DNA from 2 places in the Paenarthrobacter aromaticivorans genome. Region 2 is predicted to be linked to the other one. Evidence: predicted binding sites of a transcription regulator. Region 2 holds the regulator's gene; the other holds the start of a gene.
What was found. The regulator HrcA, encoded in region 2, represses chaperone genes, less so after heat shock. The targets are predictions, from matches to a motif close to TTNGCACTCGNNNNNNNCGAGTGCNAA.
Positions count from the first base shown of each region.

Region 1: KSW38_RS12040 (FmdB family zinc ribbon protein) is a predicted target of HrcA. The motif match lies at 3,252-3,278, and genes of this name have one in related genera.

Region 1 is NZ_JAHOPC010000006.1:212,402-217,752, forward strand. Features, by position in the region: gene KSW38_RS12030 (DUF4011 domain-containing protein) at 1-1,998, shown strand, start outside; gene KSW38_RS12035 (RcpC/CpaB family pilus assembly protein) at 2,059-2,709, opposite strand; gene KSW38_RS12040 (FmdB family zinc ribbon protein) at 2,919-3,191, opposite strand; gene KSW38_RS12045 (5-formyltetrahydrofolate cyclo-ligase) at 3,348-3,962, opposite strand; gene galU (UTP--glucose-1-phosphate uridylyltransferase GalU) at 4,102-5,007, shown strand; gene KSW38_RS12055 (GNAT family N-acetyltransferase) at 5,013-5,351, shown strand, end outside.
Region 2 is NZ_JAHOPC010000008.1:196,903-202,253, forward strand. Features, by position in the region: gene KSW38_RS14375 (DUF4870 domain-containing protein) at 1-132, opposite strand, end outside; gene KSW38_RS14380 (DUF3097 domain-containing protein) at 267-1,118, opposite strand; gene hrcA (heat-inducible transcriptional repressor HrcA) at 1,281-2,288, shown strand; gene dnaJ (molecular chaperone DnaJ) at 2,339-3,466, shown strand; gene KSW38_RS14395 (16S rRNA (uracil(1498)-N(3))-methyltransferase) at 3,469-4,242, shown strand; gene KSW38_RS14400 (GerMN domain-containing protein) at 4,287-5,159, opposite strand.

The DNA.
Region 1 (5,351 bases), on a different contig from region 2:
GGGATAGTGGAACACCCCCGGCAGGCCGAGTTGCTTCGAGCCCTGCTCAAGGATGGCCGGGTTACGCTCCCGGCTCTGAGTGCCCAGGCTCCTGACCTCGTACCCATGCTTGTCCCGGTGTGGTCCGTGAGCCCCTACCTGTTGACGGGAGTTCTTCCCGCGGAGCAGAAGTTTGACGCCGTGATCATCATCGATGCTGAATCGACGTCGCTTCAGGCGGTCCTTCCGGCGATTGCGCGAGCCCGGCAGGTCATAGCCTTCGGTGACGCGAAGATCGCCAATGCCCGCACCTTCAGCGTGGCCGTGGAACCTCCGGTGGCGGGAGTGGCAAGCCATGAGACCGTGGACAGTGCGTTCAAGGCCCTGGCACGCGTCCTGCCCACCTGGCAGCTGAACTGGGTCTACCGGGCCGTCGATGAGGACCTGATCCTGCAGTTGAGCAAGAACTACTACGACGGCGGCCTCCGGCGTTTGCCCGATGGCAGTTCGGTGACGGGCCTGGATCGTTCGATCCTGGTGGAGTACATCCCCGATGGAACCGGGCTCCCAGGCGCCGACCATGAGGGCGTTGAATCCGTTACGGCGGAGGTCAATCGAGTGGTAGATCTTGTCTTCGAGCATGCCAGGCTTCGGCCCCGGACTTCCTTGGCTGTGGTCACGGCCAGCCTGCGCCATGCTGCGCGGATTGGCGAGGCTATCAGGCTTCAATTGCCCAACCACCAATTGTTGTCCGCCTTCTTCGGAGCTGGCCCCGAGTCCTTCCGCGTGGTGGATCTCGAGCGTGCCCAAGGCCTGGTGCGTGACCATGTCATTTTCTCCCTGGGCTACGGCCGGACACCACATGGCCGCGCCTTGCACTCGTTCGGACCCCTGTCCACCGAGGGCGGACGCAACCGCTTTGCCTTGGCAATGACCCGCGCCCGCCGTTCCATGCACGTCCTAAGCTGCTTCCGCCCGGAAGATCTGGACCTGGATCGCCTGGCGCACGGGGCTGTGGACTTTTACGAACTGCTGGACCGGGAGCTGTCCGGGAACAGCAACCTTGGAACTCCTGCCTCGCGCGCCGTTGCCAGCGAACAGGCATTGGGCGAGGACCCTCTGGTTGCCGATCTCGGCGAGAGGTTGCGGGCCAGGGGTGCGCGCGTGTGGCACCTATATGACGGTGTCCTGGACATTGCCGCCGCTGCCGATCCCGTCCACACGATTGGACGGGAAGGCGCCGAGATTCCCACGCCCGTTGCAATCGAGTCCGATGGCACGGAACGTTACCGGCGCATGAGTGTCCGCGAACGTAGTCGTCTGCGGCCCCAGCTTCTGGAACGCATGGGCTGGCGGTACATGTCCCTCTGGACCATTGAAGTGTTCACGGATCCCTCGTCCTGCGCGGATAGGATCGGCTCCTATTTGGGACTTGAGAACCATGTTCCCCAGGCCGTGACGCCAGCCGAGCATGGCTTCCTGGACATGGATGTTGAACAATTGAATCTGGACAATGCAGGTTCCTCGTATGCCAGCTCCTCCTATGGGAGTTCCTCGTACACCGGGTCCTCGTACGGCAGTTCCTCGCAAAGCAGGTCCTCGTACAGCAGTTCCTCCGCAACCCGGGCTTCGCATCGGCAAGGCCCGGGAGGTGCCCAGGCATCGCTGGAACCACAGCAGCCCGGGCAAACGGATGTGGACAGGCGCGGGGGATCGGATAGCGAACCAAGCGACGCTGAAGCCGGCAATCCAACCCGCAGTGATCCAGAGGATGGGACTGAAGCACCAGTGAATGAACAGGGAACCGGCAACGACAGCGGCTCTGACGAACAGGCCACAGCTGTGGGCGCCGAAAACGCACAAGAGCAGGCAGAGACAAAGACGCCAGCGGCGAAGCAAGCCTCGGGTGGAATCTTGCCTACCAAGGCAGCTGAAGACGATCCCCGGCGTTGGGGCGACGAAGACAACTATGACCATGAGCAGTGGTTGAAGGAGCAAAAGCCCCCGCATTGGGGCTGATTGCGTCATGGAATTCAAACCTGCACCATGGATTGACCAAACCCTGGGATTGAACAAAACCTAGGGATTGACCAAAACAAAGAAAAGCTTGCCTTGCGTTGATGCGCCGGCAAGCTTTTCTGCTTGTGGGCGATCTGCAGCTACCACCATCAAGCCGTCGGTGTCGCTGGTTCCGAGCCATTGGCCGGGTTTACCTCCTTGGGCAGATGTCCATAGAACAGGGACGGACGCGGCCAGGACTTCGGTTTGCCGGGATTCGTCGTATGAACCGGCGGCGGTAAGTACTATATTCACCAGCTGTCCCGGGGACAGAAGCTGGATGGATGAAGGGTCGGCCATGCGAAGGGGGACCGCAGCTGAGCCGACAGGTGCACCGGTGAGAAGTCCCGGCCCTAGAAGGTTGGATTCAGTGGGGATCTGCCCTTTGGTCAAGGGCGAGGCAAGCTGGCGGCCCACCAGTGAAACGTGATCCTCCAGGGCTCCGGAAATCGCGAGGTCGGGCGGCACGCCAACATTGGTGAAGTCTGTCTTGGTGAGGCTTGTGCCTGCTGCGAGGTCGTGGGCAGCCACGAGAATGCTGACGCGCTGCTCAGAGACAGGGGTCAACTGTTGGACAGTAATGCCCGTGGCCAGGCAGAGCAGCAGTGCAACTGTCAGCCGACGATTCCGGGCGGCCCAGAATTTGAGGCTCTGCCTGGAGCCCAGCCTCACTTGGCGATGTGGCCCCTGGTTCCGGGGGAGGAATTGGCCAGCCCTGTTTGATGGCTTGTTCCGGGAGCGACCAAGGCCCCTGACGGGCGGACTGGCATGTTCGCGGCGGGGGAGTAGCGAAGTGGTTGACTTTAGTGGCATGACGCCACGTTAGCCACCGGGCTCGGCCGCCCAACAGCGGCCGGGTGCCCTATGTGGAAAAGTGCTGGCTAGCTGGCTGCAGCAGCGGCTGCGGGTGCAGGCGTGGCCGCTGGGGCCGGAGTGGCCGGGGAGGAGGGCGCAGCGGAGACGGTGCTGCCCTTGGCATCGCGCGAATCCGTGCGGTAGAAGCCCGAGCCCTTAAAGACAACGCCGACGCTGTTGAACTTCTTGCGAAGCGCGCCCTTGCATTCAGGGCACTCCGTCAGGGAGCTGTCAGAGAAGGACTGGACGATGTCAAAGGCATGGTCACAGTCTTTGCAGGCGTATGCATATGTGGGCACTGAGTTCCTCCTTCAGGACAAAGTTCAGGTCCTGTGGAGCCGTGGCGGAGAATCTCCGCATTAGCAGTCGCAGGGCCTGAGTGCCAATTCTATCATCCCCATCCGGCTCATTCGCTATCTGCCAAGTCGATATAAATGCGGGACCTCACGTATGCGTCAATCCAGGTCACTCCCACCGCCAAGCGTGATGATTCCCGAGGGCGTCAACGCGTCCGGCACCGGGCGGTCAAAGGGCTCGGCGGGAATAGCTCCGGAAGGCAACACATCGTCGTCGTACACCACCGCAATGGTGGGCGGCCGCCCACCGGAATTGTCCAGGTGTTGGAGGAGACGGTCGTAGTAGCCGCCGCCTTGTCCGATGCGGTTGCCATCCCGGTCCACGGCGGTGGCCGGCATGAAGATGCCCGCAACAGCGCTCACCACAGCACTGTCCAAACGCTCACCTTCGGGTTCGTCGATGGGTGCGTAGTCGGACCGGACGAATGCTGTCTCCGGCGTCCAGTACACCCAGCTCAACTGGCGGCCGGCCTCGCAAACCGGAAGCAGGACCTGGTGGCCGGCGTCGTGGAGCCCTGCTATCAGGGGCATGGTTGGGGGTTCGTGGGAGACACCCACGTAGACGGCGAAGGTCCTGGGCGATCCGGCCGAAATTTTCCGGGCCCATGCCAAGCCGTGCCGCGCAATCGATTCGCCGGCTTGGGCTAGTTGCTCCTTGGAGAGGCTGCGCCTGTATAGGCGTCGGCTGCTGCGGATGTCTTCCTTCGATGCCATTTTTGTCCGATCATGAGATTCCCGAGGGCTGCCGTGGTCTACGTAAAGCAGCAAATCCGCTCAATTTCAAGGGTTCTTTCTGCGTCTTGCCACGGCGAGGGTTTACCCGTTGATGTATTCCTTCCGTTAGATTAGTCCGGTGACTCTCGATAACAATGCTGTCCGTAAGGCCGTCATCCCCGCAGCGGGTCTTGGTACCAGGTTCCTCCCCGCCACAAAGGCGATGCCGAAGGAAATGCTGCCCGTGGTTGACAAGCCAGCCATCCAGTACGTCGTCGAAGAAGCGGTGAAGGTTGGCCTGCACGACGTCCTGATGATCACCGGGCGCAGCAAGCGCGCCCTGGAAGATCACTTTGACCGTGTGCCGGCGTTGGAAGCAACGCTGGCAGAGAAGGGCGATACGGCCAAGCTTGAAGCCATCCAGTCCGCCACCAACCTGGGCGACATCCACTACGTCCGCCAGGGCGACCCCAACGGCCTCGGCCACGCGGTCCTTCGTGCAAAGCAGCACGTCGGGCACGAGCCCTTCGCCGTCTTGCTGGGCGATGACCTGATTGATCCCCGCGAGGACCTGCTCAGCGAAATGATCGCTGTCCAGCAGAAGACGGGCGGTTCCGTTGTTGCCCTCATTGAAGTTGAGCCGTCCAAGATCAGCGCCTACGGTTGCGCCGACGTCGAGGAAAACGATGAGGACGGCTACGTCCGCATCAAGCAGCTGGTGGAAAAGCCGTCCCCCGAAGAAGCTCCATCAAACCTCGCGGTGATCGGCCGTTACGTTCTCCACCCGGCAGTGTTTGACGTTCTGGAGAACACTGCTCCCGGACGCGGCGGAGAGATCCAGCTGACGGATGCCCTTGAGGTTCTGGCTGCCGGGGAAGGTGAAGGCTACGGCGTTTATGGCGTTGTCTTCCGTGGACGCCGCTATGACACCGGTGACAAGCTGAGCTATTTGAAGGCCTGCATCGAGTTGGCATGCGAACGCGATGACCTGGGGCCCGAGCTCCGCGAGTGGCTGCCCAGCTTCACCGCCGGTCTTCCCAAATAACACCGGTGTACGGCTCTGCGATCTGGCCGGTAACGCTGGAAAGCGGAGCCTTGGTGCTCCGGCCAATCCGTTACCGCGACAAGCGGGAGTGGTCTGAAGTCCGTTCGCGGAACAGTGAATGGCTTGCGCCTTGGGAGGCGTCCAATCCTGCGCCGGGTGGGCGCCTGCCCAGTTACCGCCAAATGGTGGCATCCCTGAATGCTCAAGCCCGGCAGTCCACGGCTTTGCCCTTCCTCATCACGGAGCGGACCGAGGGTTTCCGTGATCCTCAAATTGTGGGGCAGTTGACGGTCTCATCCATCGTGTGGGGTTCGGCAATGATGGCCACCCTCGGCTACTGGGTT
Region 2 (5,351 bases):
TCCCCCGAAGTGCGCCAACGTGGCCCACTGCCGGTCTTCGCTTGCCGTCAGTGGGAGTGCGTTCGCGGGCGCGCCATGGTACTGGGGCTGGCCTGCGGCGCTGCCCGGTTCTTCAGGAGCGTTCTCTGCCACGGTGTCTTCCCTTTGCTGTAAAGATGCTGCGGTGTTGCTGTCCCAGAATACTTGGTCCCGGGTCCTCCCGGGACCAACGCCCCGTTACATCTCCGGGAAAAGCCGCTCAAGGAACGTAAATCAGGACAGGGCTGTCAGGGAGTGGTGAGGAAATCGATGACTTCCTCCACCCGTCCCAGGAGTGAGGCCTCCAAGTCCGCGTAGCTGCGTACCGCACCAAGCAGGCGCTGCCAGCCGAGTCCAATGTCTTCGGCGGTTTCGTGGGGCCAACCGAACGCGGTCAGAATCCCGGTCTTCCAGTCAGTGCCCCGCGCAACTTCCGGCCACCGCTCAATACCCAGCACTTTTGGCCGGATGGCTTGCCAGACGTCAACATACGGATGCCCCACGATCAGGACGTTTCCGGCGGCTCCGGGCACTGTCATGGCTTCTGCGGCGATGCGTGATTCCTTTGACCCCGCCACGAGGTGGTCTACCAGGATCCCGAGCCTGCGCCCTGGCCCGGGGGAGAATGCGGCAATAGCTGATTTGAGATCGTCCACGCCGTGCAGCGGCTCGACGACGATGCCCTCAACGCGGAGATCGTCACCCCAGACTTTCTCCACCAGTTCTGCGTCGTGCTTGCCTTCCACCCAAATACGGCTCGCCTTGGCCACTTGGGCACGCTGGCCAAGGACCCTTACTGACCCCGATGCCGTTCGACCCGCCTGCACGGGCGAACCAGGAGCCTTTGGTGCGGGAGGCATGAGACGGATGGCCTGCCCTTCAAGCAGGAAACCAAACCCTAGTTGGAAGGACTTGGTTTTACCACGCCGGTCCTCAAGGGAGACGATGTGCATTCCCCCGGATTTCTCCACCCGGGTGACTTCGCCCACCCAGCCGGACTGGACGTCTTCAAGGACCATCCCGCGCTGGACGGCTACCTCAGGGAGTTGGCGTTTGGCAGGAGCGGACAGATCCTGCGGGCCCCACGTATCGAAAGCCAAGGACTTCATACCCCTTTGTGCTGGTTGTGCTGGGAATAACTCCCGCGGGCGGTTTCAATGCTAGCAACGTGCTGGCTCATACTAGACTTGTTAGCACTTAGGCATGTTGAGTGCTAACAATTGGTCCGATATAGGCACGGACAGTCGTCAGGAGGTGTTGCAATGAGTGAGCCACGCAAGCTTGAAGTGCTGCGCGCAATTGTTGAGGATTACGTGCATTCCCGTGAGCCTGTTGGGTCCAAGGCGCTTGTGGAGCGGCACCATCTCGGCGTTTCCAGCGCCACTATCCGGAATGATATGGCGGTACTGGAAGAAGAAGGCCTCATCGCAGCGCCCCACACCAGCGCAGGCCGCATCCCCACGGACAAGGGCTACCGGCTGTTCGTGGACCGCATCTCGCAGGTCAAGCCGTTGTCCGCCGCGGAGCGTCGAGCCATCCACTCGCTGCTTGAGGGGCCCGACGACCTCGATGACATCCTTGAGCGCACCGTCAGGCTACTGTCGCAACTGACCAACCAGGTCGCCGTCGTTCAGTACCCGCACTCCAACCGGGCCCTGGTCCGTCACGTCGAATTTGTTCTCCTGGCGCCAAAACAGGTACTCGTGGTGCTCATCGCAGATACCGGAAGCGTTGGCCAGAAAGTCATCGAGGCCGGCTCCGATGTAAGCAACGAGGCCTTGATGGCCCTGCGTTCCCGGTTCCTTGGCAGCATCGCGGGGACTCAACTGGCACTGCTGCCGCAGGTACTGCCATCCGTGGTTGCGCTGTGTCCGCCGGACCTTCGTGGGCTCGCGCAGCATCTTGCCCATGGTCTCCAGGCCCTGAGCGACACCAGCCGTGAAGAACGTATCGTCATGGCCGGAACAGCCAACCTTGCGCGCTCGAATGTGGACTTCCCGTTGAGCATCGGACCAGTGCTGGAAGCTCTTGAGGAACAAGTTGTCATGCTCCGGTTGTTGTCTGACATGGGAGATGATCCCCGCGGCGTGACAGTGAGCATCGGGCGCGAGAATCCATATGACGGCCTGGCAGAAGCATCGGTCGTGGCAACGGGATACGGCTCCGGTGCCAAGGTGGGCATCCTCGGACCAACCCGGATGGACTATCCCACCACCATGGCTGCGGTGCGCGCCGTGGCCCGCTACCTTTCCCGCATTCTCGGCGGCTGACGCCGGCCCGAGGTAAGAATCTGCAGTACAACAAGGAAGAGATACCGACTTTGAGCAGCCACTATGACGTTTTGGGAGTCTCGCCGGAAGCCACCGGGGAAGAGATCAAAAAGGCGTACCGCAAGTTGGCGCGCAAGCTTCACCCGGACGTGAACCCGGGGGAGGATGTCGCGGAGCAGTTCAAGGCCGTGACGCATGCTTACGAAGTGCTGTCCGACCCCCAAAAGCGTCGCGTCTACGATGCCACCGGTAACGAGAACGGCACTGACAACGGCTTCGGTGGCGGCTACTCCGGCCAGGGCTTCGCGTTCCAGGACATCTTCGATACCTTCTTTGGCGGTGGCGGCGGGCACGCTGGTCCGGCCTCCCGCGTGCGCCGGGGCCAGGACGCACTGATCAGTGTCCGCATCGACCTCAAGGACGCCGTGTTTGGTGTCAACAAGAAGCTCGAAGTTGACACGGCAGTGGTCTGCCCCACGTGTGATGGCAGCTGCTGCCGGCCGGGTACGCACCCGGAGCGTTGCGACATTTGCGGCGGCAGTGGCCAAGTCCAGCGGGCCGTTCGATCCATCCTGGGCCAGGTCATGACCACGGCACCATGTGGTTCCTGCGAGGGCTTCGGAACAGTCATCAAGGACCCCTGCAATGAGTGCAACGGGCAGGGCCGCATCCGGAGCCGCCGGTCGCTCACCATCAAGGTACCTGCCGGCGTTGCCACGGGTACGCGGATCCAGCTCTCCGGACAGGGCGAAGCGGGACCGGCAGGCGGACCTGCCGGTGACCTCTATGTGGAAATCCGCGTCAACAGTGACTCCACCTATATCCGCGAAGGCGACGACCTTCACGCTACGCTGAGCGTTCCCATGACGGCAGCAGCTTTGGGTACGGAACTGAGCCTGGAAACTTTCGACGGGCCCCAGGAGATCGACGTCAAGGCTGGCACCCAGTCCGGCGAGGTCATCACGCTTCGCGGTTTGGGCGTCACCCACCTCAGGGGCTACGGCCGTGGCGATCTCAAGGTGCACCTGCACGTTGAGACACCGGTCAAGCTGGATCCGGCACAGGAAGAGCTCCTGCAACAGCTTGCCAAGTTGCGCGGTGAGCAGTTCAGCGAAGGCAAACTCGTGGCCAGCGGCGGCATGTTCGCCAAGCTGCGGGACAAGCTCGGTAACCTGTAGCGGTGAGCAACCCCGTTTTCTTCACGCCCGCCGGGAGCCTGCATGGTGTTGAGCCGGGCGCGTTGTTCGTCATCGACGGTCCAGAAGCCCGGCATGCTGTCACGGTGAAGAGACTCACTGTCGGTGAGGCTGTGGACATTGCCGACGGCGCAGGAGCCCGCCTGACAGGCACGGTGGCAGAGGTCGGACCTGGAAGTTTGTCCGTCATGGCGTCCGGTGTGATTTTCGAAGACCAGCCGGACGTGCGTTTGGTGCTTGTCCAAGCTTTAGCCAAGGGTGACCGCGACGAGTTGGCCATTGAGACGGCCACCGAACTGGGCATAGACGCAGTGATCCCATGGCAGGCTGAGCGATCCATCGTCCGCTGGAAGGGGGATCGCGCTGCGAAGGCCCACACGAAGTGGCAGTCTGTGGTCACTGCCGCGGCGAAACAGGCCCGCCGGGCGTGGATACCGGAGGTGCGTCCTATCCTGGATTCCGCGGCTTTGGCAAAGGCTGTTGCTGCCGCGGATCTGGCTGTGATCCTTCACGAGGACGCCAAGAACCCTTTGCGCACCGTCCTTGAAGCGCCGATCGTGGCTGAGGGCGGCGGGCTGGACTCGCCGCGTGAAGTCCTCTTGATCGTGGGGCCGGAAGGCGGCATCTCGCCGCGCGAGGTAACCCGCCTCAGCGACGCCGGGGCGGTTACGGCTCTCTTGGGCCACCATGTCCTGAGGTCCTCGACGGCGGGACCCGCCGCCGTCGTACTCGCCTCCGACGTCCTGGGTCGCTGGTAGGCCGTGCGGCCTGGCAGCTGAAGCTACCTTAGCGGGCGCTGGGTCTAGCCGACGCTGAAAAGGCGCGTATCCATGGTGGATGTGTCTGCTTGCCCGGAGTCCTGGACCTGGGATACGCGCAATTCGTATTTCCCTGGTTTCAGGGTCGCGCTGAACGAGAAGACGCCGAATTGCCCCGGCTCTCCTGTGGCTTTTGTCTGGCCGGTCAGGAGGCTTGCCTTTTCGCCATTGCCGTTGTCCCGGAGGATCTGCCAGCTGACGGGCTTGGAGCTGTCAGTGCTGCGGCCATTGAACTTAACTGCCCCCGCAGGGAGCGAAGTGTCCTCCTGCGGATCGATGATCCATAGTGGCGCCACCAAGGAAGCGTCCCTGGCCATCGGTTGACCGAGCCGCACCTGGCCGAACGCCATGAAATCCGTGTGACCGTCCACCAGGATGACCACTTGGATCTGCTGCCCTGAGTTGATCAGGCCCGATGACGATGCCGCTGCGGTGGCCGTGTAGACCAGCTGCTGCACAGCGCGCTGCGCCATACCTGCATCAAGGTTGGAATTGAAGGCATCCCGCGAAATATCAACTGTGATCACGTTCTTGCCCGAAATGGATGTTGCCAGGCTGCCTGGGTCCTGCCAAGGAGTGAAGAAGTCGTGGTCCAACGGCTTATCAGCCATCATGATCCGCAGCGCTGTGGTGACGGGGTTTCCGTCGCCGGAGATGTCCCTGAATTCGCGGTACAGGTAGACATCTTCTTTGCTGCGGCCAATCCAGTAGACCGGGATCTTGGTGGACGCCTGGGTGGTCTCCAAGGGAGCATTGCTGGCCGGAGCTTCCTGGACGCTGACTGGTGGCGCACTGGAGGTAGCTTGGGTGGGTCCACCGTTGGCGATACAGCCGGTGAGCAAAAGGACAGCAAGCATCGCAGGCGCTGCGACGGCGGACTTTTTCCGCTTTCGCCCGCCGGGCTGATGGCTTACTGACTGCGCGATGGGGGTTTCCTTGCCTTTACGGCCGGTGGTTGTCGCCGGCCCGTCCAACGGGCGTAGTCTCACTACCCGCTCCAGCCAGCTTGGCATATCGTCGACGGCGGCTTGCCGGGTTTGTGGGTACTG